4 regions of the Atlantibacter sp. MEI4A-1023 genome follow, and region 2 is predicted to be linked to each of the others. Evidence: predicted binding sites of a transcription regulator. Region 2 holds the regulator's gene; each other region holds the start of a gene.

Evidence for each region. The regulator PurR, encoded in region 2, represses purine synthesis genes. The targets are predictions, from matches to a motif close to CANGCAAACGTTTGCNTG.
Region 1: a site for PurR is predicted at 1,688-1,705, ahead of raiA (ribosome-associated translation inhibitor RaiA). Genes of this name have one in related genera too.
Region 3: a site for PurR is predicted at 3,652-3,669, ahead of purH (bifunctional phosphoribosylaminoimidazolecarboxamide formyltransferase/IMP cyclohydrolase). Genes of this name have one in related genera too.
Region 4: a site for PurR is predicted at 5,347-5,364, ahead of cvpA (colicin V production protein). Genes of this name have one in related genera too.

The regions. Positions count from the first base shown of each region.
Region 1 covers NZ_CM149568.1:1,143,500-1,151,102, forward strand. The annotation lists gene pheA (bifunctional chorismate mutase/prephenate dehydratase) at 1-961, opposite strand, end outside; Phe leader region at 983-1,108, opposite strand; gene pheL (pheA operon leader peptide PheL) at 1,060-1,107, opposite strand; gene raiA (ribosome-associated translation inhibitor RaiA) at 1,206-1,538, opposite strand; gene bamD (outer membrane protein assembly factor BamD) at 1,801-2,538, opposite strand; gene rluD (23S rRNA pseudouridine(1911/1915/1917) synthase RluD) at 2,675-3,655, shown strand; gene yfiH (purine nucleoside phosphorylase YfiH) at 3,652-4,383, shown strand; gene clpB (ATP-dependent chaperone ClpB) at 4,514-7,087, shown strand; rRNA gene ACVV26_RS05580 (16S ribosomal RNA) at 7,543-7,603, shown strand, end outside.
Region 2 covers NZ_CM149568.1:2,546,944-2,554,546, forward strand. The annotation lists gene ACVV26_RS12230 (Grx4 family monothiol glutaredoxin) at 1-79, opposite strand, end outside; gene ACVV26_RS12235 (C40 family peptidase) at 412-1,242, shown strand; gene sodB (superoxide dismutase [Fe]) at 1,362-1,943, shown strand; gene ACVV26_RS12245 (MFS transporter) at 1,980-3,146, opposite strand; gene cydH (cytochrome bd-I oxidase subunit CydH) at 3,392-3,481, opposite strand; gene purR (HTH-type transcriptional repressor PurR) at 3,769-4,794, shown strand; gene punR (DNA-binding transcriptional activator PunR) at 4,810-5,721, opposite strand; gene punC (purine nucleoside transporter PunC) at 5,845-7,047, shown strand; gene cfa (cyclopropane fatty acyl phospholipid synthase) at 7,299-7,603, shown strand, end outside.
Region 3 covers NZ_CM149568.1:4,369,106-4,376,708, reverse strand. The annotation lists gene ACVV26_RS20730 (DUF1481 domain-containing protein) at 1-617, shown strand, start outside; gene purD (phosphoribosylamine--glycine ligase) at 652-1,944, opposite strand; gene purH (bifunctional phosphoribosylaminoimidazolecarboxamide formyltransferase/IMP cyclohydrolase) at 1,955-3,544, opposite strand; rRNA gene ACVV26_RS20715 (16S ribosomal RNA) at 4,106-5,647, shown strand; tRNA gene ACVV26_RS20710 (tRNA-Glu) at 5,728-5,803, shown strand; rRNA gene ACVV26_RS20705 (23S ribosomal RNA) at 6,014-7,603, shown strand, end outside.
Region 4 covers NZ_CM149568.1:3,228,442-3,236,044, reverse strand. The annotation lists gene ACVV26_RS15415 (aspartate-semialdehyde dehydrogenase) at 1-575, shown strand, start outside; gene truA (tRNA pseudouridine(38-40) synthase TruA) at 575-1,387, shown strand; gene ACVV26_RS15405 (DedA family protein) at 1,412-2,071, shown strand; gene accD (acetyl-CoA carboxylase, carboxyltransferase subunit beta) at 2,243-3,163, shown strand; gene folC (bifunctional tetrahydrofolate synthase/dihydrofolate synthase) at 3,234-4,502, shown strand; gene dedD (cell division protein DedD) at 4,492-5,199, shown strand; gene cvpA (colicin V production protein) at 5,422-5,907, shown strand; gene purF (amidophosphoribosyltransferase) at 5,946-7,463, shown strand; gene ACVV26_RS15375 (UbiX family flavin prenyltransferase) at 7,603-7,603, shown strand, end outside.

The sequences.
Region 1 (7,603 bases), 1.4 Mb from region 2:
GATTACGCAGTACAAGTAATGCTTCCACCAGGGCGCCAGCCTGCTGGCCTGTGGCCATTAGTAAGGTGGTTTTCGCCGGTACCTGATCGGAAACGTGAATTGCTTTACGCGCCAGTACTACAAATCGGGTGATGTTTTGCGTCTGGTTTGCCAGATTACGCTCCAGTACCTGCAAACCATACAACGCGCCGCCAGCTTCGCTTCCTAATGCCGCCACTTTCGGCGATTTCATCTGGGCCACTTTTTCCATCGCGGCGGACGTGCTTTCGCAATACTCAATTTTCCAGTGCGGGTAGCGGTTCAGGAACTGGCTGCACTGCTGGAAAGGCTGCGGATGGCTGTAAATGGTTTCGATGTTTTCAAGGTCGGTAGAGCCTGATACCAGTACGCAGTGATCGATAGGAATCGTTAATTCACCGACAATAGACAGGCTGGTGTGCTGGAGCAGGTCGTAAACGTCGTTAATCGCGCCGGAACTGGTGTTCTCAAGTGGCACCACCGCGTAATCCGCCTGGCCGGTTTCCACCTGGTTAAAAATTTCATGGAATTTTGCGCAACCGCTTTCAATAAACTGCTCAAAATGGCGAACGGCATACTGACGCGCCGCCAGGTGCGAGTAAGAGCCTTTCGGGCCAAGAAACGCCACGCGCGCCGAGTGCGGATTGGTTTGATTCAGATGTTGCTGGAGTAGCGCCTGCTGGGTTAATACGGAATCTTCGATAATCAGTTGAAACAGGCGAGTGATGTAGTGCGCATCAAGATGATGGGCTTTGCCCAGCGTAATCAGCTTATCCAGCAGATCGCGTTCGCGGTCGATATCCCGCACCGGGCGATGCGTGGCGAGCTTGGCTTTGCCGACTTCCACCGCCAGGGTGCGACGCTCGGCTAATAGCGCCAGTAACTTCTCATCCAACGCACTGATTTTATCCCGCAGAGCCAGTAAAGGGTTTTCCGCTGTCATAACGCTACCTTTTTTATAGTCATAAAAAAGGCCCCCCGATGTGGGAGGCCTGTTTGTTCGTCTTCGCATTCTTTATCACATGACGAAAAGCCTCCCGTTCAGGGGAAGGTAAAAAAGAATGCGAAGAAGAACGGCAGTTGTTTCATAACATGTTCCTTGAAAATGTAGGGATTACACTACCCGTAGTGTTTTCGCTCTGTCAATAAAAAACGCGCCCGGAGGCGCGTTGTTAGGCTGTAAGTGATTACTCTTCTTCTGCGAAGCTAACGTCTTTAACTGAAGGTACTGCGCGACGAGCTTCCCCTTTGTGCTGCACTTTGTTCAGTTGTCGCTCCAGTTTGTTAATGAGTTCGTTAATAGCCGTATACATATCTTCGTGTTTTGCACTGGCGACAAGATGGCCGTTTGGCGTATTCATGGTGGCGTCAGCGACGAAGCCTTGAGGTTCTCTGGATAAGATTATGTGCGGATTAATTAAGTGAGTTTGCCATTTATCCAGTTTAGCGAGACGGTCTGTGACATGCTGGCGAATAGCCGGGGTGATTTCCATTTGTTTGCTGGTAATGTTCATTGTCATAAATTTTACCTCTCGTCTTTCCCGTCTTGGTGATTTCAGCATAACGCCATGAGTGTCAAAATGTGTGATGTAAATCACGTAATTTTGTCACTTTTTGTCAAGGAAACTGTTTTGTGAGGCAGGACAGGAAGAGGACATTTTTCCCTTGTCGGGCAGCCGTTTTCGGGCCATATTTGATGGGATGACTTCGCGCTAAATCCCGGCATATCCGGGTTGCGGGCATAAAAAAGGCAGCCAGGCTGCCTTTTTTCATTAATAACGGTCAGGTGTTGCTGCCATTGGTTTCGATGATTTTGGCAACTTTATCCGCCTGCGCATTCATCTGCATTTCGCGGTAGGCGTTTTCCATTAACTTCAGGCCATCGCGAGTGGCCTGGGTATCCGGATAATCACGCAGCATCCCTTCTACACGGTTAACCACGGCAACATACGCGCCACGTTTGGTATAGTACTGTGCGACGGAAAGCTCATACTTCGCCAGACGGTCTTTCAGGAATACCATGCGTTTGGTCGCATCAGTGACGTACTGGCTTTGTGGATAGCCGCGGGTCAGCTTCGCGAAATCGCGGAAAGCGTCGCGCGCATGTTGCGGGTCGCGGTCAGAACGATCGACGCCGAAGAAACCTTGCAGCGCGCTGTCATCCAGCGCCATATTGGTCAGCCCGCGCATATACATCACGTAGTCAATGTTCGGGTGAGTCGGGTTCAGACGCATAAAACGATCGATGGAAGCCTGAGCCAGCGGAAGATCGGCGTTTTTGTAGTACGCATAGATCAGATCCAGCTGAACCTGTTGGGAGTACGGCCCGAATGGATAACGATTATCCAGCGCTTCCAGTTGCGTTATTGCCGCTTTCCAGTTACCGTCCTGCAGTTTTTGCTGAGCAGTCGCGTAAATTTCAGATGGCGGATTATCAGGGACCTCTTCCTTAGAACCGGAGCAACCCGCCAAAGCCAGGCTCAACGTGGCGGCAGCCACCAGATATTTCATGCGCGTCATGACGTTTTGACTTTCCTCAGAATGTTTTACTTGTACGGGAGAATGACAGTTCCTGCTCCCGGTTAAGACCAGCTACAATAGCACACTATATTATACGGCGAAGCCGTAAATCCCAACGTAAACGAAGAAGCAGTATATGGCACAACGAGTACAACTCACTGCAACGGTGTCCGAATCTCAACTCGGTCAACGCTTAGATCAGGCTTTGGCCGAAATGTTCCCTGATTATTCGCGATCGCGCATAAAAGAGTGGATTTTAGACCAGCGCGTCCAGCTCAACGGCAAGATTAGCGATAAGCCAAAAGAAAAAGTGTTCGGCGGCGAAAACGTGGTTATCGATGTAGAAATCGAAGAAGACGCCCGCTTTGAACCCCAGGATATCCCGCTGAATATCGTTTATGAAGATGACGATATTTTAGTGATCAACAAACCGCGCGATTTCGTGGTGCATCCCGGCGCGGGCAACCCTGACGGCACGGTGCTTAACGCGCTGTTGCACTATTATCCGCCAATTGCCGACGTGCCGCGCGCGGGTATCGTGCACCGTCTGGATAAAGACACTACCGGTTTGATGGTAGTGGCGAAAACCATTCCGGCACAAACCCGTCTGGTCGAATCGCTGCAATTGCGCGAGATCACCCGTGAGTATGAAGCGGTGGCTATCGGCCATATGACGGCGGGCGGAACGGTGGAAGAACCCATCAGCCGCCACCCGACCAAACGCACACATATGTCGGTTCATCCGATGGGTAAACCAGCCGTCACACACTACAGGATTATGGAGCATTTTCGGATTCATACCCGTCTGCGTTTACGCCTGGAAACCGGCCGTACTCACCAGATCCGCGTGCATATGGCTCATATTACTCATCCGCTGGTGGGCGATCAGCTGTATGGCGGCCGTCCGCGCCCGCCGAAAGGGGCCTCTGAGGCGTTCATTCAGGCGCTGCGTCAGTTTGACCGCCAGGCGTTACACGCTACTATGCTGCGCCTGTACCACCCGATAACCGGTATCCAGATGGAATGGCATGCGCCAATCCCACAGGATATGGTTGATCTCATCAATGCGCTGCGTGCTGACTTTGAAGCGCATAAAGACGACGTTGACTGGTTATGACAAAACTGATCATCCCCGACTGGCCGTTGCCGCCGGGCGTTGCGGCCTGTAGCAGCACCCGCATCGGCGGCGTGAGCGCCGGGGCGTATGACTCGCTCAATCTGGGCGCGCACTGCGGCGACAACCTGGACGACGTCGAGGAAAATCGACGCCGGCTGTTCGCTGCCGCACAGATGCCTTCCAGGGCGGTGTGGCTGGAACAGGTGCACGGCAATGCGGTATTACGCCTGACCGGCGAACCATACGCCACTAAACGCGCCGATGCCTCCTGGAGCGATACGCCGGGTACCGTGTGTGCGGTAATGACCGCAGACTGTTTGCCGGTGCTATTCTGTAATCAGGCGGGCAGCGAAGTGGCTGCCGCACATGCGGGATGGCGGGGATTATGCGACGGGGTGCTTGAAGCGACCCTCGCGAGTTTCAACGATCGCCCGGAAAACGTCATGGCGTGGCTAGGCCCGGCGATCGGCCCTCAGGCATTTGAAGTGGGCGATGACGTACGTGATGCGTTTATCGCTAAAGACGGCCAGGCCGCCAGCGCGTTTCGTCCGGCAGGCAAAAAGTATTTCGCCGATATCTACCAGCTTGCGCGTCAGCGTTTAACGGCGGCTGGCGTGACGAAAATCTATGGCGGCGACCGCTGTACCTTTACTGAAAAAGATGATTTTTTCTCATACCGCCGTGACAGAATCACGGGCCGTATGGCAAGTTTCATTTGGCTGATATAACCTAGCGAATCAAGACGATCCAGAACGCGTTGTTTTCTTTTCACATAATTCAGGTCATTCACCTTGAATAATTGAGGGATGACCTCATTTAATCTCCAGTAGCAAATTTGACCTGTTTATGGGAGGAGTTATGCGTCTGGATCGTCTTACCAATAAATTCCAGCTTGCTCTTGCCGATGCCCAGTCGCTGGCACTGGGGCACGACAACCAATTCATCGAACCCTTACATCTTATGAGCGCCTTGCTGAATCAGGAAGGGGGTTCCGTTCGTCCTTTACTTACCTCGGCGGGCATTAATGCCGGCAAGTTGCGCACTGATATCGATCAGGCGTTAAGCCGTTTACCGCAGGTAGAAGGCACCGGCGGCGACGTACAGCCGTCACAGGATTTAGTCCGCGTCCTGAATCTTTGCGACAAGCTGGCGCAAAAGCAGGGCGACAACTTTATATCGTCTGAACTGTTTGTTCTGGCGGCGCTTGAATCGCGTGGCACCCTCGCCGACTTATTAAAGGCAGCGGGCGCCAATACCGCGAATATTACTCAGGCGATTACGCAAATGCGTGGAGGTGAAAGCGTGAACGATCAGGGGGCTGAAGATCAGCGCCAGGCTTTGAAAAAATACACCCTCGATCTCACCGAGCGTGCCGAGCAGGGCAAGCTTGACCCGGTGATTGGCCGTGACGAAGAGATCCGCCGCACTATCCAGGTATTACAACGCCGTACTAAAAACAACCCGGTCCTGATCGGCGAGCCCGGGGTGGGTAAAACCGCTATCGTCGAAGGGCTGGCACAGCGCATCGTCAATGGCGAAGTCCCGGAAGGCTTAAAAGGCCGCCGCGTACTAGCGCTGGATATGGGCGCGCTGGTGGCCGGGGCGAAGTATCGTGGTGAATTCGAAGAGCGCTTAAAAGGCGTACTTAGCGATCTCTCTAAGCAGGAAGGTAACGTCATTCTGTTTATTGACGAATTGCACACCATGGTCGGCGCAGGTAAAGCCGATGGTGCGATGGACGCCGGGAACATGCTGAAACCCGCGCTGGCGCGTGGTGAACTGCACTGCGTGGGTGCGACGACGCTGGATGAGTATCGTCAGTACATTGAGAAAGACGCCGCTCTGGAGCGCCGTTTCCAGAAGGTGTTTGTCGCCGAGCCAACTGTAGAAGATACCATCGCGATCCTGCGTGGTCTGAAAGAACGCTATGAATTGCACCACCATGTACAGATCACTGACCCGGCGATCGTGGCAGCGGCAACGCTGTCGCACCGCTATATTGCTGACCGGCAGTTGCCGGATAAAGCCATCGACCTGATCGATGAAGCAGCATCCAGCATTCGTATGCAGATAGACTCGAAACCGGAAGAACTGGACCGGCTCGACCGCCGCATCATTCAGCTGAAACTGGAACAGCAGGCGCTGTTGAAAGAGTCTGATGAGGCCAGCAAAAAGCGTCTCGATATGCTGAATGAAGAGCTTTCTGATAAAGAACGTCAATATTCGGAACTGGAAGAAGAGTGGAAGGCGGAGAAAGCCTCACTTTCCGGCACTCAAACTATCAAGGCGGAACTGGAACAGGCCAAAATCGCCATTGAGCAAGCGCGCCGTGTGGGCGATCTGGCCCGCATGTCAGAATTGCAGTACGGGAAAATCCCTGAGCTTGAAAAACAGCTGGCCGCCGCGACGCAAAGCGAAGGCAAAACCATGCGCCTGCTGCGTAATAAAGTCACTGATGCAGAAATCGCAGAAGTGCTGGCGCGCTGGACCGGCATTCCGGTTGCACGAATGATGGAAAGCGAGCGGGAAAAACTGCTGCGCATGGAGCAAGACCTGCATCAGCGGGTGATTGGCCAGGATGAAGCGGTTGAAGCGGTTTCTAACGCCATTCGCCGTAGCCGCGCTGGTTTGTCCGATCCTAACCGCCCAATTGGTTCGTTCCTGTTCCTTGGTCCGACTGGGGTAGGGAAAACGGAGCTGTGTAAAGCGCTGGCGAACTTTATGTTCGATAGCGATGACGCGATGGTGCGTATCGATATGTCCGAGTTTATGGAGAAACACTCCGTGTCGCGTTTGGTCGGCGCGCCTCCGGGATACGTCGGCTATGAAGAAGGCGGTTACCTGACCGAAGCGGTGCGCCGTCGTCCTTACTCCGTCATCCTGCTGGATGAAGTGGAAAAAGCGCATCCGGATGTGTTTAACATTCTGCTGCAGGTATTGGACGATGGACGCCTTACCGATGGGCAAGGGCGTACGGTGGATTTCCGTAATACGGTAGTGATTATGACCTCCAACCTGGGGTCGGATCTGATCCAGGAGCGTTTTGGCGAGCTCGACTATAGCCATATGAAGGATCTGGTCCTTAATGTGGTAAGCCAAAACTTCAGACCGGAATTCATTAACCGTATCGATGAAGTGGTGGTATTCCACCCGCTGGGTCAGAAACATATCGCCTCGATTGCGCAGATCCAGTTGCAACGGCTTTACAAACGGCTGGAAGAGCGTGGGTATCAGGTTGAGATGTCCGAAGATGCGCTGCGGCTGCTTGGCGAAAATGGCTATGACCCGGTTTACGGCGCGCGTCCGCTTAAACGGGCTATCCAGCAGCAAATCGAGAACCCGCTTGCCCAGCAGATCCTTTCTGGCGAGCTCATCCCGGGTAAACCGATTGAGCTGACCGTAAAAGATGAGCGCATCGTTGCGGTGCAATAAGTGGTGTTAGTCACAAAAACGGGCTCACAGGAGCCCGTTTTGTTTATAAAATCACCAAAATGAGCCGTTTCAGATGGGTTTTGTTTGAAATGTGAGCGAACGGAAAATTTTTTGAATTTTAGGCTTGTCAGATTCTGATTACTCCCTATAATGCGCCACCACTGACACGGAACAACGGCGAATGAGCCGGCCGGTCAGCGAAGTCCCTCCGGGGAGTTCGGCAGGGAATAGCGAAATTAAACGCTTGACTCTGAAAGAGGAAAGCGTAATATACGCCACCTCGTGACAGTGAGCTGAAAGCCGCGTCGCAACTGCTCTTTAACAATTTATCAGACAATCTGTGTGGGCACTCGCAGGATTGATATCTCAGCATCTTCGGATGCACATAGAATTATCAAGTCTCTGAGTGAACACGTAATTCATTACGAAGTTTAATTCACGAGCATCAAACTTTTAAATTGAAGAGTTTGATCATGGCTCAGATTGAACGCTGGCGGCAGGCCTAACACATGCAAG
Region 2 (7,603 bases):
GTTTCGGAGAGCCCTTCATATACAGCAGGATTGGGTTTTCAGCGATTTGGCGTTCAATTTTTTCGATTGTGGTGCTCATTGTCTTGCTTCCTCAAGCTTCTCAGGCAAACAGCCTGTATTTTACTGGTTATCAGGGAACCGTGTAAATCGGGTAGATACAACGCCACAGTCCCGGTAAACATGTGGCAAGAATAACATTTTCACCGCGTAAAGCCTTACTCTTTCACTCAACTATTGTGCAAATAACCCTCATGCGATTCGCCAGTTGGTTATTTTATTTGCGCCCGGTACCAAAACAGCGTTTTGGGATAATAACTCTATTACCTTAGAGCAATTTTATAGATTAGAATCGACGGGTTTTTGGAAATCACCCGCTGGCATGATTGTCAGCTTAGTTCAGGGGAACGCTCAGTGGCGCGGATGAATAAAGTTTCGCTTACGCTTTGTGCTCTATTTTTTGCCTCTTTAAGCTTTACGCCATTAGCTCAGGCGTCGGAGAACGCACGTCCCTCAGCCGTGCATAAGCAAGTCACAAAAACCAAGACCAGCAGCAAAAAGACCACGACCAGCAAGACCGCAGCAAAGAAAAAAACCACGAAAACATCAGCAGCAAAGACCGCGAAAGCAACCAGCGCTAAAAAAATCACCTCCGGTAAAAAAACTGCCACCTCTTCCAAAACCGTAGCCAAAAATCGTCGGGTAGCTCAACCTGTGACCGCCGCTGCGGACGTCGTCAAACAGACCTGTACCACATCCCGCAAAACCGGCAAGAAAAAGTGCGTGACGGCAAAAACCAGCAAGCCGACCAGCATTGCCGAAGCGCATAAAATCCGGGTGCAGAAGGCGCAGCAAACCGCCATGAATAAACTGATGGGCCAGATTGGTAAACCCTACCGCTGGGGCGGCTCTTCGCCACGTACCGGTTTTGATTGCAGCGGGTTGATTTATTACGCCTATAAAGATCTGGTGAAGTTCCGCATTCCGCGTACCGCCAATGAAATGTACCACCTGCGCGACGCCTCGCCGGTGAACGTGGCGGAGCTGGAAAGCGGCGACCTGGTGTTCTTCCGCACCCGTGGCCGTGGCACCGCCGACCACGTGGGCGTTTACGTCGGCAACGGGAAATTTATCCAGTCGCCGCGCTCTGGTCGCGATATTGAAATTACGTCTCTCAGCGAAGATTACTGGCAGCGCCATTATGTGGGTGCACGCCGCGTAATGACGTCAAAAACTATTCGTTAATCCTCCCCCTGCCTGGCTAACAGGCAGGTAACTTCATCTTTTGCTTACCCTTTTGATTTGCTACCCTAAAGCCACACTAAATTTGTGGAATTTAGTGAAACATAATAAGGAGTGAAGCAATGTCGTTCGAATTACCTGCATTACCGTATGCCAAAGAGGCCCTCGCGCCGCATATCTCCGCTGAAACCCTGGAGTACCACTACGGCAAGCACCATCAGGCCTATGTCACCAATCTGAATAACCTGATCAAAGGCACCGCGTTTGAAGGAAAATCACTGGAAGAGATCGTGCGCAGCGCTGAAGGTGGGGTTTTCAATAACGCTGCACAAGTGTGGAACCACACCTTCTACTGGCACTGCCTGGCACCTCAGGCGGGCGGCGAGCCGACCGGCACGCTGGCTGACGCCATCAACACGGCGTTTGGCAGCTTTGCGGAGTTCAAAGCGCAGTTCACCGATGCGGCTATTAAGAACTTTGGTTCTGGCTGGACATGGCTGGTGAAAAAACCTGACGGCGCGCTGGCGATTGTCTCAACCTCTAACGCCGGTACTCCGCTAACCAGCGATGCTAAACCGCTGTTGACGGTGGACGTGTGGGAACATGCTTACTACATCGATTACCGCAACGCCCGCCCGCAGTATCTGGAGCACTTCTGGGCGCTGGTAAACTGGGAGTTTGCGGCGAAAAACTTCGCCGCCTAAGCCCCTGTCACGGAGAAGGTCGCCCTTCTCCGTTTTTTATTCCGCCGCACACAGCGTCTCGCGTTCACGTCTTGATGACAGCACCACCAGCGCCAGCCCGACCGATGCAATCATTGCGCCCATCACCGGCACCATGCTGAACCCTAACCCCGCCTGGATCACCGCGCCGCCTGCCGCCGCGCCCAGCGCATTGCCCAGGTTAAACGCCCCGATATTTACCGATGACGACAGTCCCGGCGCTTCGCTGGCAACGCGCATCACGCGCATCTGCAACGGCGGCACCACCGCAAAGGTCGCCGCGCCCCATACCACCATGCTCAGCGCCGCGCCAAATTCACTGCGCGCCAGCCACGGAATAGCGGCCATAATCACGATCAGCAGCAATAAAAAGCCTTTCAGGGTGCCGGTCACGGATTTATCCGCCAGTCGGCCACCCAGCCAGTTGCCAAGGGAGAAACCGACGCCAATCAGCACCAGCATCGCGGTAACGAACAGCGGCGTCGCGTGGGTAACATGCTGCAATACCGGGGAAATATAGGTATACAGCGTAAACATCGCCCCCGCGCCTAAGACGGTGGTTAACAGTGCGCTGACCACCTGCGGACGCATCAGTACCGACAACTCTTTTTTCACGTCCGGGCGTTCGCCTGCGCCGCCTTTCGGCAGCGAGAACCACAGGCTAACCATAGAAATCACGCCGAGGCCCGCCGTCGCCAGGAACGACATCCGCCAGCCGATGGTCTCGCCGAGCCACGTGGCAGCAGGCACGCCGCCGATATTGGCAATCGTCAGGCCCATAAACATCGTGGCGACCGCGCTGGCCTGTTTATGTTTCGGCACTACGCTTGCCGCGACCACCGACCCCAGGCCAAAAAACGCGCCGTGGTTCAGGCTGGTGATAATGCGTGAGATCATTAAAGTGGCGTAATCCGGCGCGATGGCAGAAAGCACATTGCCGAGAGTGAAAATCGCCATCAGGAAGATCAGCGCGCTGCGCCGTGCACGATGAGACAAAAGCAGCGTCATCAGCGGCGCGCCAACCATCACCCCTACCGCATAGGCGCTGATGAGCATTCCGGCAGCAGGGATCGAGACATCGACACCTTTTGCGATGACCGGCAACAGCCCCATCGGTGAAAACTCAGTCGTGCCGATCCCAAACGCGCCGATAGCCAGCGCCAGCAACGGATAATTTATTTTCATTGGTGAATTCCAGAAATCGTGTCGCTTCACGTGTGTTTACTACACGGCGACTTGTAGCAAAAAAGAAGCAAAGAGTGACATTTGTCACATCAGAAAGGAAGTAACCATTTTGGCAAAAGATTTTTGCGCAAATGTGAATAATGAGGTGAAACAGAAGCGGGAGTCAGGAAATCGAACCAAACACCAAAAAATAGCCATTTTCTGGTGTTTGTTATTGCCAAACGCGGTCGAAATGTAATTTCTGTTTAGTTCAGTACCGCAACTAAACCGGTTGCCACAATCAGTCCCAGCACGATAACGGTCGTCACCAGAGAAAATTTCAGGTCTGTGCTCATTTTTGCTCTCCTTGTTACCCACATTAAAAGTGTGTGCAGATCATTTTTGCATAAATTCAGACAAAATTACCACGGGATTTAAGCTGATATGCGTTTTCCCTCTTCCCCTTTTGCGCAAGATCAGACAAAATCCGTCGCTACCTTATTTTTCACCAGCCATTGACCCCCTCCTTTTAATGTCGCAATCCCCGACATACTGCAACCGAAATGTTGCGGACCGAGGTTGGCATAGGCAAACGTTTAACCTGTGATGAACAGGGGCTCGGAGAGGGTCTGGAGTAACAAGAATGGCAACAATAAAAGATGTCGCTAAACGCGCAAACGTTTCCACTACAACTGTGTCGCATGTGATTAACAAAACCCGCTTTGTTGCGGAAGAAACACGCAACGCAGTTTGGGCAGCCATCAAGGAATTGCACTATTCCCCGAGCGCCGTGGCGCGCAGTTTAAAAGTTAATCACACCAAATCTATCGGTTTGCTGGCGACCAGCAGCGAAGCGCCCTATTTTGCTGAAATTATCGAAGCCGTGGAAAACAGTTGTTTCACCAAAGGCTATACGCTGATCCTCGGTAACGCCCATAACAACCAGGAAAAACAGCGCGCCTATCTGTCGATGATGGCGCAAAAGCGCGTCGACGGTTTACTGGTGATGTGCTCCGAATACCCGGAATCCCTGCTGTCGATGCTGGAAGAGTATCGCCATATTCCGATGGTGGTGATGGACTGGGGCGAATCCAAAGCCGACTTCACCGACTCGGTGATCGATAACGCCTTCCAGGGCGGTTATATGGCCGGGCGCTACCTGATTGAGCGCGGCCACCGCGAAATCGGCGTGATCCCCGGTCCGCTGGAACGTAACACCGGCGCGGGCCGTCTGGCCGGTTTCCTGAAAGCGCTGGAAGAAGTGCAAATCAGCGTGCCGGAAAACTGGATTGTGCAGGGTGATTTCGAGCCGGAATCCGGCTATCGCGCCATGCAGCAGATCCTTTCCCAGCAGCCGCGCCCTACCGCCGTGTTCTGCGGCGGCGACGTGATGGCGATGGGCGCGATTTGCGCCGCCGATGAGATGGGCCTGCGGGTGCCGCAGGATATTTCGGTGATCGGTTATGACAATGTGCGCAACGCGCGCTATTTCAGCCCGGCGCTGACGACCATTCATCAGCCGAAAGATTCCCTGGGCGAAACCGCGTTTAATATGCTGCTCGACCGCATCGTGAATAAGCGCGAAGAGTCACAAACCATCGAAGTGCATCCGCGTCTGATTGAGCGCCGCTCCGTCGCAGACGGTCCGTTCCGCGACTACCGCCGTTAATCCTCCCGGAGCCGGTTATTCCGGCTCCATCAACCACTCCCGGTTCAGCGTTTCGCTATCGCCCAGATAATCCAGCAGCCACAGCAGCGCAGGTGAAGTATCGGTTTGTTTCCAGGTGAGGCAGCACGGGGAGTCCGGGAACGGGTCGTCCAGTTCCAGCTTTTTCCAGTGCCCTGCCACTACCGGGTCGTGCGCCACATGCGCAGGCACCATGCCGACGCACAAGCCGTTGTTTAAACACGCCACCGCTGTCGCCCAGTCTGGCACCACCACGCGGCGCTGATTATCCAGCAGCCAGGTGGTGCGCTTGGGCAATGAGCGCGAGGTATCTTCCAGTACCAGCGACGGCCACTGGCGCAGTTGGTCATCGCTGAGCGGTGTCTGTTCCGCCGCCAGCGGATGGCTGGCGCTCACCACACACTGCCAGCTTAGCGGCCCCATATCGCGAAACGCGAACCGTCCGCCCACCGGGATCGCCTGGGTCGCGCCAATCGCCAGCTCGACGCGCCCGTCCGACAGCGCATCCCACACGCCGTTAAACACTTCCTGGGCGACAATCAGTTCCACATCGTCGAAATGACGATAGAAATCAAGGATTAGCTGGCGGGTACGCGCCGGTTTGACGATATTATCCACCGCAATAGAGAGCTGCCCGCGCCAGCCGTTGGCGATCTGCTGGCACTGCTGGCGCGTGACCATCATTTTTCTGATAACAGAACGGCCCTCTTTTAAAAACCACGCCCCGGCAGGCGTTAGCTCCACTTCCCGGTGACGGCGGATAAATAGCGGAACCGCCAGCCATTCTTCCAGTTGTTTAACGGTATAGCTCACCGCCGACGGCACCCGGTGCAGTTCCTGCGCCGCCGCGCTGAAGCTGCCGTTACGCGCCACCGCATCAACCACTTCCAGTGAATATTCAGACCACATGTTCTGCCTGCAAAAAATTTGAAAGGAACGTGCAAATATTAACGTTTCACAAGGACGATTGCACTTTTGTACACTCCTGCGTCCGTAATAAGCGTTATCAGATCAAAAAAGAAGAGAATTACCATGCGTCCTTCACGAGGTTTTTTAGTCTGGCTGGCAGGGTTAAGCGTTCTGGGCTTCCTGGCTACCGATATGTATTTACCGGCGTTTGCCGCCATTCAGCAGGATTTGGGCACAGAGGCCTCTGCCGTTAGCGCCAGCCTGAGTTTATTCCTGGCCGGGTTTGCCGTTGCGCAACTGGCGTGGGGCCCGTTATCCGATCGCTATGGCCGTAAGCCGATTTTACTGGCGGGCCTGGGCATATTCGCCGTGGGCTGTCTCGGCATGCTGTGGGTAGACAATACCGCCATGCTGCTGGCGCTGCGCTTTGTCCAGGCGGTAGGCGTCTGTGCCGCTGCCGTAACCTGGCAGGCGCTGGTCACCGATTATTATCCCGCGACCCGCACCAACCGCATTTTCGCCACCATTATGCCGCTGGTCGCGCTGTCGCCTGCTCTCGCCCCGCTGTTAGGCAGCTGGCTGCTGCATCATTTTGACTGGAAAGTGATTTTCCTGGTGCTGTTTGCCGTCACCCTAGTCTTGATGATCCCGGCGCTGCGCCTGAAACCGCGTGCGCCGGCGCACCATGCCGACGCGCCGTCGCTCAGCTTCATGACGTTGCTGCGTTCCAAAACCTACCGTGGCAACGTGCTCATTTACGCAGGCTGCTCCGCCAGCTTCTTTGCCTGGCTCACCGGCTCGCCGTTTATCCTTAATGACATGGGTTACGGACCAACGGCGATTGGCCTGAGCTATGTGCCGCAAACCATCGCGTTTCTGATTGGCGGTTACGGCTGTCGCAGCGCGTTGAAAAAATGGCATGGCCCGCAGATGCTGCCGTGGCTGTTGATTCTGTTTACGCTGAGCGTGGTCGCCACCTGGGGCGCAGGGCTCATGCCGAATGCCAGCCTGACGCTGGTGCTGATCCCGTTCTGCCTGATGGCGGCGGTGAACGGCGCGATTTATCCCATCGTGGTGGCATCTGCCCTGCAACCGTTCCCCCAGGCGACCGGCCGTGCCGCCGCGCTGCAAAACACCTTGCAGCTGGGCTTGTGCTTTATTGCCAGCCTGGCGGTCTCCTGGTTGGTCTCTTCCGCGCCGCTGCTCTCTACCACCAGCGTGATGCTGTCTACCGTGCTGATTGTCACTCTGGGCTATCGCATGCAGGCCACTGACAGCGCAACCGCGCGGCTGCGTGAGCCTGCGACCTCATCGCAAAGCTCCTGATCCGCCTTGCAAATTTAATTAGACTGCTAATCATTTTTTATTGAACGCCTGTTGGGTGAGTTCTATACTGATTGGCAGTCTTTTAAAAATAAAAGTCTCTACGGATTTTCATTTAGCACCACGGATGGCCTTTAAGGTAAGGGCCTTCTCCCTTCCTCTGTTCTCGTCGGATTTCAGGCTCGCGGATTATTCCGCGATTTCTCGACGCCCTGCATTCAGGGCGATGTTCACCGCACAGTGATGGAGAAGCTATGAGTTCATCGTGTATAGAAGAAGTCGAGCCACGGGACAATCAGTGGTTCCGTATTGTTAATGACCTGCTGAGCAAAGCGGGTGTCGCTATTAATGGCCCTTCCCCTGCCGATCTCCAGGTCAAAAACCCCGATTTTTATAAACGCGTATTGCAACAGGGATCGCTCGGTCTCGGCGAAAGCTATATGGACGGCTGGTGGGAATGCGAACGGCTGGACCAGTTTTTTACCAACGTGATTAAAGCGGGTCTGGAAAACCAACTGCCGACCCATTTTAAAGATACGTTGCGGGTGTTGAGCGCGCG
Region 3 (7,603 bases), 1.8 Mb from region 2:
TGCTTACTGCCTGTAGCCGCAATTCGACACTTCCTCCTTTTACCGCCAGCGGTTATGCCGCCGATCAGGGCGCAGTACGTATCTGGCGTAAAGACGACAGCAATGACGCGGTGCGCATGCTGGTGGTGTTCAGCCCCTGGCGGGCCGGCAATACCACAACACGCGAATACCGTTGGCAGGGCGAATCACTCGCGCTGATTGAAACCAATATCTACGCAAAACCCCCGGAGCATGTGAAGGTGCGCTTTGACGACCACGGCGAGCTGAGCTTTATGCAGCGCGAAGTCGACGGTCAGAAGCAGCAGCTCTCCGACGATGCGATTGCGCTGTATCGCTACCAGGCGCAGCAGATGCGCGCGACCAGCGATGCGTTACGCACCGGTAAAGTGGTGTTGAGACAAGGGCGCTGGCATGCCAACCGCACGGTAACCACGTGTGAAGGTGAAACCATCAAGCCTGCGCTGGATGAAATAGCGATAAGCCATATTGAACGCCGCCAGGCACATTCCTCTCTTGAGGTGAGCGTGGCGTGGCTGGAAGCAGCGGAAGGCACCCAACTGCTGCTGGTCGCCAATCAGGACTATTGCCACTGGCAACCCAAAGCGGATACGTTCTGAGGGCAATAAAAAGCCGCCCGAAGGCGGCTGAATGTTATTTTGCGTTTTCCCGCTCGATGGCGCGATAGCCGATATCACTGCGGCTAAAGCTGCCGTCCCAGTGAATATCCCTCATTAATGCATAAGCGCGCTGCTGAGCCTGCGCCACGCTGTCTCCCAGCGCAGTAACGCACAGCACACGGCCACCGTTGGTGAGCACGCGATCGTCATCCGCCAGTTTGGTGCCCGCATGGAATACTTTCCCGTCGGTAACTTCTTCTAATGGCAACCCGTGGATTTCATCACCGGTACGGTAGTCGGCTGGATAACCGCCCGCCGCCATCACCACGCCCAGCGATGGACGCGCGTCCCACTGGGATTGCACCTCGTCCAGTTTGCCGTCGCAGGCCGCCAGGCACAGCTCCACCAAATCGGACTGCAGACGCAGCATGATCGGCTGGGTTTCCGGATCGCCAAAGCGGCAGTTGAATTCGATAACCTTCGGATTGCCCTGCTTATCGATCATCAGCCCGGCATACAGGAAACCGGTGTAGGTATTGCCTTCCGCTGCCATGCCGCGCACGGTCGGCCATATTACGCGTTCCATGGTGCGCTGGTGGACATCGGCGGTCACCACCGGGGCAGGAGAGTACGCGCCCATGCCGCCGGTATTCGGCCCGGTATCGCCGTCGCCGACGCGCTTGTGATCCTGGCTGGTGGCCATCGGTTCAACGTGTTCGCCGTCGACCATCACAATGAAGCTGGCTTCTTCGCCGTCCAGGAACTCTTCCACTACGATACGGTGGCCTGCGTCGCCAAAGGCGTTACCGGCCAGCATGTCTTTGGCGGCGGACTCGGCTTCTTCCAGCGTCATGGCAACGATCACGCCTTTGCCTGCCGCCAGACCGTCGGCTTTAATCACGATCGGCGCGCCTTTCTCACGAATGTACGCCAGCGCGGGTTCGACCTCGGTAAAGTTCTGGTATTCCGCCGTCGGGATGTTATGACGCGCCAGGAAATCTTTGGTGAAGGCTTTAGAACCTTCCAACTGCGCGGCGCCCCGGGTTGGGCCGAAAATTTTCAGCCCGGCGGCGCGAAACGCATCCACCACGCCAATTACCAGCGGCGCTTCCGGGCCAACGATGGTCAAATCGATATTTTCGTTCTGCGCGAAGCTCAACAGCCCGGCGATATCCGTAGCGTTAATCGCCACGTTCTGTAATGCAGGCTCCTGCGCGGTCCCGGCATTACCCGGCGCGACAAAAACGGTGGATACACGCGGCGACTGGGCCGCTTTCCAGGCCAGCGCATGCTCGCGCCCGCCGTTACCAATCACTAATACTTTCATTCTCAGATCCTTAGTGGCGGAAGTGGCGCATATCGGTAAAGATCATTGCGATGCCATGCTCATCGGCGGCGGCGATGACTTCATCATCACGGATAGAACCGCCAGGCTGGATCACGCAGCGAATACCGACGGCGGCAGCGGCGTCGATGCCATCACGGAACGGGAAGAAGGCGTCGGACGCCATCGCGGAACCTTTCACTTCCAGCCCTTCGTCACCGGCTTTAATCCCGGCGATCTTCGCCGAGTACACGCGGCTCATCTGGCCTGCGCCAATGCCGATGGTCATATTTTCTTTGGCATACACAATGGCGTTGGACTTCACGAACTTCGCTACTTTCCAGCAGAACAGCGCGTCGCGCAGTTCCTGTTCGGTCGGCTGGCGTTTGGTCACCACGCGCAGGTCGCTTTCGCTCACCATGCCCAGATCGTGGTCCTGAACCAGTAAGCCGCCGTTGACGCGTTTGAAATCCAGGCCCGGAACGCGCTGCTGCCACTGGCCGCATACCAGAACGCGAACGTTCTGTTTGGCCGCCGTGATTTTCAACGCTTCTTCAGAAGCTGACGGGGCGATGATCACCTCAACAAACTGACGGGAAATAATCGCCTGCGCGGTTTCGGCATCCAGTTCGCGGTTAAAAGCGATGATGCCGCCAAACGCGGAGGTTGGGTCGGTTTTATAGGCGCGATCGTAGGCTTCAAGAATAGAAGCATTCACCGCTACGCCGCACGGGTTAGCGTGTTTCACGATCACGCACGCCGGTTCGCTGAACTCTTTCACGCACTCCAGCGCCGCGTCGGTATCAGCGATGTTGTTATAAGAGAGCGCTTTACCCTGTAGCTGGGTGGCAGTCGCAACAGAGGCTTCTTTGATTTCTTCTTCTATATAGAAGGCAGCATTCTGATGGCTGTTCTCGCCGTAGCGCATATCCTGCTTTTTAATGAAGTTCAGGTTCAGCGTGCGGGGGAAGCGGCCAGCGGGTTCTTTGCTCTCGCCATGATAGGCAGGAACCAGGCTACCGAAGTAGTTGGCGATCATGCTGTCGTACGCAGCGGTGTGTTCGAATGCTTTAATCGCGAGATCGAAACGGGTATCCAGCGTCAGGGAACCGTCGTTAGCATCCATTTCATTAATAATGGCGGTGTAGTCACTGCTCTTTACTACGATGGCGACATCTTTATGGTTCTTGGCGGCGGAGCGCACCATGGTCGGGCCGCCGATATCGATATTCTCGACGGCATCTTCCAGCGAGCAGCCTTCACGGGCGACAGTTTGCGCGAACGGATAAAGATTAACAACCACCATGTCGATTGGCGCGATAGCGTGTTCGGCCATAATCGCATCGTCCTGGCCGCGACGGCCCAGAATGCCGCCGTGGACTTTAGGGTGCAGCGTTTTGACGCGTCCATCCATCATCTCCGGAAAACCGGTGTAGTCAGACACTTCGGTTACCGGCAGGCTTTTATCTGCTAACAGACGGGCAGTGCCGCCGGTAGACAGCAGCTCCACACCACGTTGGGAAAGAGCCTGAGCGAATTCGACAATACCGGCTTTATCAGAAACACTGAGCAGAGCGCGGCGCACTGGACGACGTTGTTGCATGGTAAATCCCCTGGATTTGACAATTACAGAGAGCGTTAGCTGAATTTTTCGTTAAAAACTCAGCTAACGCCCCTCGCGGGGCATCCTTGTTTTAGCGCGGGCATTGTAACGAAAACGTTTGCGCAACGCTCGCGAATTTTTAGAATTTCGATGGAGTGTGGATAACTCTGTGTGTAAATGGGTATAAGGCGGGGTTTTGCTGTGGAATGCAGCAGTCAGTCATTTTTCTGTCATTTTCCTGTTGCGGCGACAAAAGAACTCCCTATAATGCGCCTCCATCGACACGGAACATGTGAACAACATCACAATGTAACGGCGGCGATTGAAGAGAAAAATCCTGAAATTCAGGGTTGACTCTGAAAGAGGAAAGCGTAATATACGCCACCTCGCGACAGTGAGCTGAATGCCGCGTCGCAACTGCTCTTTAACAATTTATCAGACAATCTGTGTGGGCACTCGCAGGATTGATATCTCAGCATCTTCGGATGCACATAGAATTATCAAGTCTCTGAGTGAACACGTAATTCATTACGAAGTTTAATTCACGAGCATCAAACTTTTAAATTGAAGAGTTTGATCATGGCTCAGATTGAACGCTGGCGGCAGGCCTAACACATGCAAGTCGAACGGTAACAGGAAGCAGCTTGCTGCTTTGCTGACGAGTGGCGGACGGGTGAGTAATGTCTGGGGATCTGCCTGATGGAGGGGGATAACTACTGGAAACGGTAGCTAATACCGCATAACGTCGCAAGACCAAAGAGGGGGACCTTCGGGCCTCTTGCCATCAGATGAACCCAGATGGGATTAGCTAGTAGGTGGGGTAACGGCTCACCTAGGCGACGATCCCTAGCTGGTCTGAGAGGATGACCAGCCACACTGGAACTGAGACACGGTCCAGACTCCTACGGGAGGCAGCAGTGGGGAATATTGCACAATGGGCGCAAGCCTGATGCAGCCATGCCGCGTGTATGAAGAAGGCCTTCGGGTTGTAAAGTACTTTCAGCGGGGAGGAAGGGAGAGTGGTTAATAACCACTTTCATTGACGTTACCCGCAGAAGAAGCACCGGCTAACTCCGTGCCAGCAGCCGCGGTAATACGGAGGGTGCAAGCGTTAATCGGAATTACTGGGCGTAAAGCGCACGCAGGCGGTCTGTCAAGTCGGATGTGAAATCCCCGGGCTCAACCTGGGAACTGCATCCGAAACTGGCAGGCTTGAGTCTTGTAGAGGGGGGTAGAATTCCAGGTGTAGCGGTGAAATGCGTAGAGATCTGGAGGAATACCGGTGGCGAAGGCGGCCCCCTGGACAAAGACTGACGCTCAGGTGCGAAAGCGTGGGGAGCAAACAGGATTAGATACCCTGGTAGTCCACGCCGTAAACGATGTCGACTTGGAGGTTGTGCCCTTGAGGCGTGGCTTCCGGAGCTAACGCGTTAAGTCGACCGCCTGGGGAGTACGGCCGCAAGGTTAAAACTCAAATGAATTGACGGGGGCCCGCACAAGCGGTGGAGCATGTGGTTTAATTCGATGCAACGCGAAGAACCTTACCTGGTCTTGACATCCACAGAATTCTGCAGAGATGCGGAAGTGCCTTCGGGAACTGTGAGACAGGTGCTGCATGGCTGTCGTCAGCTCGTGTTGTGAAATGTTGGGTTAAGTCCCGCAACGAGCGCAACCCTTATCCTTTGTTGCCAGCGGTCCGGCCGGGAACTCAAAGGAGACTGCCAGTGATAAACTGGAGGAAGGTGGGGATGACGTCAAGTCATCATGGCCCTTACGACCAGGGCTACACACGTGCTACAATGGCGCATACAAAGAGAAGCGACCTCGCGAGAGCAAGCGGACCTCATAAAGTGCGTCGTAGTCCGGATTGGAGTCTGCAACTCGACTCCATGAAGTCGGAATCGCTAGTAATCGTGGATCAGAATGCCACGGTGAATACGTTCCCGGGCCTTGTACACACCGCCCGTCACACCATGGGAGTGGGTTGCAAAAGAAGTAGGTAGCTTAACCTCCGGGAGGGCGCTTACCACTTTGTGATTCATGACTGGGGTGAAGTCGTAACAAGGTAACCGTAGGGGAACCTGCGGTTGGATCACCTCCTTACCTTAAAGATACCACCCGCGCAGTGCTCACACAGATTGTCTGATAGAAAGTAAGAAGCAGGGTGTCTGCGAAAGATGTATGTCCCTTTCGTCTAGAGGCCCAGGACACCGCCCTTTCACGGCGGTAACAGGGGTTCGAATCCCCTAAGGGACGCCACCTGCTTGGTACGCAAGTGAAAGGTGCGCGCCCGTGATACTTCAGAATACACCCTGTGTGTATTGCGAAGTATTTGCTCTTTAACAATCCGGAACAAGCTGAAAATTGAAACGGCATGCCGTCGCATTTCTCCGTAATAAGGAATGACGATGCCATGCCAGAGTCTCTCAAACACTTGCAGCACGAAGCAGAAACTGCTCCGGGTTGTGAGGTTAAGCGACCAAGCGTACACGGTGGATGCCCTGGCAGTCAGAGGCGATGAAGGACGTGCTAATCTGCGAAAAGCGTCGGTAAGGTGATATGAACCGCTATAACCGACGATGTCCGAATGGGGAAACCCAGTGCAATTCGTTGCACTATCGTTAACTGAATACATAGGTTAACGAGGCGAACCGGGGGAACTGAAACATCTAAGTACCCCGAGGAAAAGAAATCAACCGAGATTCCCCCAGTAGCGGCGAGCGAACGGGGAGCAGCCCAGAGTCTGAATCAGCATGTGTGTTAGTGGAACGGTCTGGAAAGTCCGACGGTACAGGGTGATAGTCCCGTACACAAAAGCGCATGTGCTGTGAACTCGATGAGTAGGGCGGGACACGTGACATCCTGTCTGAATACGGGGGGACCATCCTCCAAGGCTAAATACTCCTGACTGACCGATAGTGAACCAGTACCGTGAGGGAAAGGCGAAAAGAACCCCGGCGAGGGGAGTGAAAAAGAACCTGAAACCGTGTACGTACAAGCAGTGGGAGCCTCATTTATGGGGTGACTGCGTACCTTTTGTATAATGGGTCAGCGACTTATATTCTGTAGCAAGGTTAACCGTATAGGGGAGCCGCAGGGAAACCGAGTCTTAACTGGGCGTTAAGTTGCAGGGTATAGACCCGAAACCCGGTGATCTAGCCATGGGCAGGTTGAAGGTTGGGTAACACTAACTGGAGGACCGAACCGACTAATGTTGAAAAATTAGCGGATGACCTGTGGCTGGGGGTGAAAGGCCAATCAAACCGGGAGATAGCTGGTTCTCCCCGAAAGCTATTTAGGTAGCGCCTCGTGAATTCATCTGTGGGGGTAGAGCACTGTTTCGGCTAGGGGGCCATCCCGGCTTACCAACCCGATGCAAACTACGAATACCACAGAATGTTATCACGGGAGACACACGGCGGGTGCTAACGTCCGTCGTGAAGAGGGAAACAACCCAGACCGCCAGCTAAGGTCCCAAAGTCATGGTTAAGTGGGAAACGATGTGGGAAGGCCCAGACAGCCAGGATGTTGGCTTAGAAGCAGCCATCATTTAAAGAAAGCGTAATAGCTCACTGGTCGAGTCGGCCTGCGCGGAAGATGTAACGGGGCTAAACCATGCACCGAAGCTGCGGCAGCGACGCTTATGCGTTGTTGGGTAGGGGAGCGTTCTGTAAGCCGTCGAAGGTGGACTGTGAGGTCTGCTGGAGGTATCAGAAGTGCGAATGCTGACATAAGTAACGATAAAGCGGGTGAAAAGCCCGCTCGCCGGAAGACCAAGGGTTCCTGTCCAACGTTAATCGGGGCAGGGTGAGTCGACCCCTAAGGCGAGGCCGAAAGGCGTAGTCGATGGGAAACAGGTTAATATTCCTGTACTTGGTGTTACTGCGAAGGGGGGACGGAGAAGGCTATGTTGGCCGGGCGACGGTTGTCCCGGTTTAAGCGTGTAGGTGGGTGTTCCAGGTAAATCCGGAATGCTGTTAACACTGAGGCGTGATGACGAGGCACCACGGTGCTGAAGTAACAAATGCCCTGCTTCCAGGAAAAGCCTCTAAGCATCAG
Region 4 (7,603 bases), 680 kb from region 2:
AAGGCGGCCTGGCGCGTATTCAGGTGACCAGCCTGCTGTCTGCGTCGGCGAAGGGCAAAGTGGCGGTAGACGCCCTGGCGGGCCAGAGCGCCAAACTGCTCAACGGCATCCCGGTTGATGAAGACGATTTCTTCGGTCGCCAGCTGGCGTTCAACGTTCTGCCGCTCCTGCCGGATAGCCTGGGCAGTGTGCGCGAAGAGCGCCGCATCGTCGATGAAGTGCGCAAAATCCTGCAGGACGAGATGCTGATGATCTCCGCGACCTGCGTCCAGTCGCCGGTATTTTACGGCCATGCCCAGATGGTGAATTTTGAAGCCATGCGCCCGCTGTCATTTGAAGAAGCGCGCGATGCCTTCGATCGCGGTGAAGAAGTGGTACTGTCGCCCGCGAATGAATTCCCGACCCAGGTCGGCGATGCGTCCGGCAACGCCCAATTGTCTGTCGGCTGCGTGCGTAACGATTACGGGATGCCGGAGCAGATCCAGTTCTGGTCAGTGGCGGACAACGTGCGCTTCGGCGGCGCGCTGATGGCGGTGAAAGTGGCGGAGAAATTAGTGCAGGAGTATTTGTACTAATGTCTGAGCTTCAGGATGTGCCGCTGCGCAAAATCGCGCTCGGCATTGAGTACGACGGCAGTAAATATTACGGCTGGCAGCGCCAGAACGAAGTCCGCAGCGTGCAGGAAAAACTCGAAAAGGCGTTAACCCAGGTGGCGAATGCGCCGGTTAACGTGTTTTGCGCCGGGCGGACCGATGCGGGCGTTCATGCCACCGGCCAGGTGGTGCATTTCGAAACCCAGGCGATCCGCAAAGATGCCGCCTGGACGCTGGGTGTAAATGCGAATTTACCTGGTGACATCGCGGTGCGCTGGGTTAAAGATGTGCCGGACGATTTTCATGCCCGATTTAGCGCAACGGCTCGCCGTTACCGCTATGTCATCTACAATCATCGTCTGCGTCCTGCGGTTTTGCAGCAGGGCGTCACCCATTATCACCAACCGCTGGATGCTGAACGTATGCACCGCGCGGCCCAGTGCTTAATCGGTGAAAATGATTTTACCTCGTTTCGCGCCGTGCAATGTCAGTCGCGCACCCCGTGGCGTAATCTGATGCACATCAACGTCGCGCGATTCGGGGCGTATGTGGTGGTCGATATCAAAGCGAATGCCTTTGTACATCATATGGTCAGGAATATTGTTGGCAGCCTGATGGAAGTAGGGTGCGGCAACCAGCCGGAGAGCTGGATTGAGGAGTTGCTGGCGGTCAGGGATCGTACGCTTGCGGCAGCGACGGCGAAAGCGGAGGGGCTTTATCTGGTCAGCGTGGATTATCCTGACCGTTTCGAGCTGCCGAAGACGCCGATGGGCCCACTTTTTTTAGCTGACTAAAGGCTGTTGAGGATGTAACGCAGTATGGACATTATTCGCTTTGTGATCGATTTCATCCTGCACATTGACGTGCATCTGGCGGAACTGGTCGCCGATTATGGGATTTGGGTTTACGCTATCCTGTTTTTGATTCTGTTTTGTGAAACCGGGCTGGTGGTAACGCCCTTCCTGCCGGGCGATTCGCTGCTGTTTGTCGCCGGGGCGATTTCCGCGCTGCCGACCAACGATCTCAATGTCCATCTGATGGTGGTGTTAATGATTGTGGCGGCGATTATCGGCGATGCGGTGAATTACACCATTGGCAGGCTGTTCGGCGAAAAGCTGTTCAGTAATCCCAACTCAAAGATTTTCCGCCGCAGCTATCTGGATAAAACCCACGCGTTTTACGAGCGCCACGGCGGCAAAACCATTATCCTTGCGCGCTTTGTACCGATTGTGCGCACCTTCGCGCCGTTTGTCGCCGGGATGGGGCATATGTCCTACCGCCATTTCGCGGCCTATAACGTGATCGGCGCGCTGCTGTGGGTATTACTGTTTACCTATGCGGGTTATCTGTTTGGCGATTTGCCGATCGTTCAGGAAAACTTAAAGCTGCTGATAGTGGCGATCATCATCCTGTCGGTATTGCCGGGCGTGGTGGAAATTATCCGCCACAAGCGAGCCGCGGCACGAAACGGAAGATAACCATCACGTTCATGAAACAAGAGCAGGATCGCGCGGTTAGACCACTTTTTTATCCCAACTCGCGGTCTGTTATGTTTTAATGAGCACCATTTATGGTCTGTCGGCGGTCAGAATTTATTCGCTGCCGACAGAAAAACTGGCATCGACCAGGTTCAGGCAGAAAGGTCATCAATGAGCTGGATTGAACGAATTCTCAATAAGAGCAATATCACCCCTTCCCGTAAGGCGAGCATCCCTGAAGGGGTGTGGACCAAGTGCGACAGCTGCGGTCAGGTTCTCTACCGCGCCGAGCTGGAGCGTAACCTGGGGGTTTGCCCGAAGTGCGATCATCATATGCGTATGGCGGCGCGTGACCGCCTGCACAGCCTGTTAGACGAAGGCTCAATGGTGGAGCTGGGGAGCGAACTTGAGCCGAAAGACGTGCTGAAGTTCAAAGACTCCAAAAAGTATAAAGATCGTCTGGCAAGCGCCCAGAAAGAAACTGGCGAGAAAGACGCGCTGGTGGTGATGAAAGGCACCCTGCACGATATGCCGGTGGTTGCGGCGGCGTTTGAGTTTTCCTTTATGGGCGGCTCAATGGGCTCCGTGGTGGGTGCACGCTTTGTGCGTGCCGTTGAGCAGGCGCTGGAAGACAACTGCCCGATGATCTGCTTCTCCGCATCCGGCGGCGCACGTATGCAGGAAGCGCTGATGTCGCTGATGCAAATGGCGAAAACCAGCGCAGCGCTGGCGAAAATGCAGGAGCGCGGCTTGCCGTATATCTCCGTGCTGACCGACCCGACCATGGGCGGCGTTTCCGCCAGCTTCGCGATGCTGGGCGATCTGAACATCGCCGAGCCGAAAGCGCTGATTGGCTTTGCCGGCCCGCGCGTTATCGAACAGACCGTGCGTGAGAAACTGCCTGCCGGTTTCCAGCGCAGCGAGTTCTTAATCGAGAAAGGGGCGATCGATATGATTATTCGTCGTCCTGAACTGCGCCTGAAGCTGGCCAGCCTGCTGGCGAAAATGATGAATCTCCCGGCACCAGGGCCGGATGCGCCGCTGGAAACCATTGTGGTTCCGCCAGCGCCAGACCAGGAACAAGAGGCCTGATCGTCATGAAGGGCAGGGCCATAACGGCGCTGCCCTTTTTGTTTATCCATCGCTAACACGTACGGGCATCATGGAAAAAGACTGCATTCCCCACGCCACGTCGCCCCTGGCTACGTGGCTTTCTTATCTGGAAAACCTGCACAGTAAAACTATCGACATGGGGCTGGAGCGCGTATCGCGCGTGGCGGCGACCCTTGACGTTCAAAAGCCCGCGCCGTTTGTGTTTACGGTTGCCGGCACTAACGGCAAAGGCACCACCTGCCGCACGCTGGAAGCTATTCTGATGGCGGCTGGGCTGCGGGTTGGCGTCTACAGTTCGCCGCATCTGATGCGCTATACCGAGCGGGTGCGCATTCAGGGCGCGGAGCTTTCGGAATCCGACCATACCGCGTCGTTCAGCGCCATTGAGACCGCGCGCGGCGAGACCTCGCTGACTTATTTCGAGTACGGCACGCTGTCGGCGCTGTGGTTGTTTAAACAGTCGGCGCTGGATGTGGTGATTCTGGAAGTGGGCCTCGGCGGGCGTCTGGATGCCACCAACCTGGTGGATTGCGATGTGGCGGTCATCACCAGTATCGCCCTCGACCATACTGACTGGCTGGGGCCGGATCGCGAAAGTATTGGCCGTGAGAAAGCGGGCGTGTTCCGCGCCGGGAAACCGGCCATCGTCGGCGAGCCGGATATGCCCGCTTCCATCGCGGCGGTTGCCCTGGAGAAAGGCGCGCTGCTGGCGCGGCGCGGCGTAGACTGGGATTACCAGGCGAACGAGACCGGCTGGCATTTCCAGGATGCGCAGGGTGAATTGCGCGATCTGCCGCTGCCTAACGTGCCGCAGCCGAACGCCGCCACGGCGCTGGCAGCGATCCGCGCCAGCCAGCTGGCGGTGAGCGAAGCCGCTATCCGCCAGGGCATTGAACAGGCGCTGCTGCCGGGGCGTTTTCAGTGCGTCAGCGAATCGCCGCGCGTGATTCTGGATGTGGCGCACAATCCCCATGCGGCAGCGTATCTGGCGAGCCAGATGCAGCGCCTGCCTGCGGGCGGGAAAGTGCTTGCGGTCATCGGGATGCTGCACGATAAAGATATTGCGGGCACGCTGGCCTGTCTGGAGCCGGTGGTGGATAGCTGGTATTGTGCCCCACTGGAGGGCCCGCGCGGTGCCACGGCTGAGCAACTGCTGGAACACCTGAAGCAGGGTGAACGCTATCAGAGCGTGGTGCAGGCCTGGGATGCCGCTATGGCGCAGGCTCAACCGCAAGATACCGTACTGGTGTGCGGTTCGTTTCATACCGTAGCGCATGTAATGGAAGCGATGGACGCGAGGAGGCGAGGTGGCGAGTAAATTTCAAAACCGATTAGTGGGCACGATCGTGCTGGTCGCGCTGGGCGTAATTTTGCTGCCAGGGCTGCTGGACGGCCAGAAAAAACATTACCAGGATGAGTTCGCGGCAATCCCGCTGGTGCCGAAGCCAGGGGATACCGACGAGCCGGATATGCTGCCTGCCGCCACGCAGGCGCTGCCCGCACAGCCGCCGGAAGGCGCGGCGGAAGAGGTGAGGGCGGCGAACGCGGCGGCCTCGGCGATCGATACCGGGCGTCTGGCGAATAACGCCAATAATCTCGATCCGCTGCCGGAACCGGAGCCTGTCCCGCCGGGCAAACCGAAAGCGCAGGACACGCCGAAAAAACCGCAGACCAAACCGCAAAAAGATAAAACCGACGAACAGCTGGCGATGCTGAGTGAAGAGGCACCGCCGAAGAAAGCCGAACCGGCTAAACCGGATACGCCGCCGACCGGCAAAGCTTATGTGGTGCAGTTGGGCGCGCTCAAAAATGCCGACAAAGTGAATGAAATTGTTGGTAAACTGCGCGGCGCGGGGTACCGGGTTTATACGTCGCCGTCAACGCCGGTACAGGGTAAAATCACCCGCATTCTGGTTGGGCCGGACGCCTCACGCGATAAGTTAAAAGGATCGCTTAGCGAGCTTAACCAGCTTTCCGGGCTGAACGGGGTAGTGATGAATTATTCCGTAAACTGATGGTCGGGGATGAGCAGACTTATCTGTTGATAAATAACAGATAAGACAAGAAGCTCTCCCTGAAACGCAGCGGGAACCGGGGAAAAAAGCACGGCGTTGAAGATTTTTTCAACGCCTTTTTTTATTGAGCAAGGGAAAGGAAATCCCTACGCAAACGTTTTCTTTTTCTGTTAGAATGCGCCCCGAACTGGACGTCAGGGCGATTTATCACAGGACACATTCATGGTCTGGATAGATTACGCCATCATCGCGGTTATCGGCTTTTCCTGTTTGGTAAGCGTTATCCGCGGGTTTGTGCGTGAAGCGTTATCGCTGGTTACCTGGGGCTGTGCCTTTTTTGTCGCCAGCCACTACTACACTTACCTGGCGGTTTGGTTCACTGGCTTTGAAGACGAACTGGTACGTAATGGGATAGCGATCGCAGTGCTGTTTGTTGCGACGCTGATTGTCGGCGCGATCGTCAACTATGTGATTGGCGCGCTGGTGGAGAAAACCGGCCTGTCGGGTACAGACAGGGTGTTGGGGATCTGTTTTGGCGCGCTGCGCGGTGCGCTTATCGTCTCCGCCATTCTGTTCTTTCTTGATACCTTTACCGGCTTTTCCAAAAGCGACGACTGGCAAAAATCGCAGCTTATCCCGCAATTCAGTTTCATCATCAGATGGTTTTTTGACTATCTGCAAAGCTCGTCAAGTTTCTTACCCCGGTAATTGTGCCGGGGGCAGTCTCTTAATGAGGAAAAGACAACATGTGCGGTATTGTCGGTATCGCCGGTGTTATGCCGGTAAACCAGTCTATTTATGACGCGTTAACGGTGCTTCAGCACCGTGGGCAGGATGCCGCAGGCATCATCACCATTGATGCAAACAACGGCTTTCGCCTGCGCAAAGCCAACGGCCTGGTGAGTGATGTATTCGAAGCCCGCCATATGCAGCGTCTGCAAGGCAATATGGGTATCGGCCATGTGCGTTATCCGACAGCAGGCAGTTCAAGTGCCTCCGAAGCACAACCCTTTTATGTGAACTCCCCGTACGGGATCACCCTGGCGCATAACGGCAACCTGACCAACGCGCACGAACTGCGCCGGATGCTGTTTGAAGAGAAGCGCCGCCATATCAATACCACCTCGGATTCCGAAGTTCTGCTGAACGTATTCGCCAGCGAACTGGATAACTTCCGTCATTACCCGCTTGAAGCGGACAACATTTTTGCCGCCATCGCCGCGACTAACCGCCTGATCCGCGGCGCGTATGCCTGTGTGGCGATGATTATCGGCCACGGCATGGTGGCGTTCCGCGATCCGAACGGCATCCGCCCGCTGGTGCTGGGCAAGCGCGATATCGGCGATGGCCGCACCGAGTATATGGTGGCCTCTGAGAGCGTGGCGCTGGATACCCTGGGCTTCGAATTCTTACGCGACGTCGCGCCCGGCGAGGCGATTTACATCACCGAGAAGGGCCAGCTGTTTACCCGCCAGTGCGCCGATAACCCGGCCAGCAATCCGTGCCTGTTCGAGTATGTCTACTTTGCGCGCCCTGACTCGTTTATCGACAAGATTTCCGTGTACAGCGCCCGCGTCGGCATGGGTAAAAAGCTCGGCGAGAAAATCGCCCGTGAATGGGAAGATCTCGATATCGACGTGGTCATCCCAATCCCGGAAACCTCCTGCGATATCGCGCTGGAGATTGCCCACATCCTGAATAAGCCGTACCGCCAGGGTTTTGTGAAAAACCGCTACGTGGGCCGCACCTTTATCATGCCGGGCCAGCATCTGCGCCGTAAATCGGTGCGCCGCAAGCTCAACGCCAACCGCGCAGAATTCCGCGATAAGAACGTATTGCTGGTGGATGATTCTATCGTTCGCGGCACCACCTCTGAGCAGATTATCGAGATGGCGCGTGAGGCGGGTGCGAAAAAGGTTTATCTGGCCTCTGCCGCGCCGGAAATTCGTTTCCCGAACGTCTACGGCATTGATATGCCGAGCGCTAACGAGCTGATTGCCCACGGGCGCGAAGTGGATGAAATCCGCCAGATCATCGGCGCAGACGGGCTGATTTTCCAGGACCTGGACGATCTGATTGAAGCGGTACGCGCCGAGAACCCCGATATTCAGCAGTTTGAATGCTCGGTGTTTAACGGCGTTTACGTCACGAAAGACGTTGACCAGCAATATCTGGAGTATCTTGAATCCCTGCGTAATGACGACGCCAAAGCGGTGCTGCGCCAGAACGAAGTGGAGAATTTAGAGATGCATAACGAAGGGTAAAACGTCGATCCCTTCCGGGCCACCGGGAGGGATTTTTCATTCCTTCTCTGTGCATTTCCCTTTAATGCCTGGCTAACTTGCATATCCCTCTCTGTTGCGGCAAAGTTTGCCCACGTATTTTCCGTTCAGGCAAAAACTAA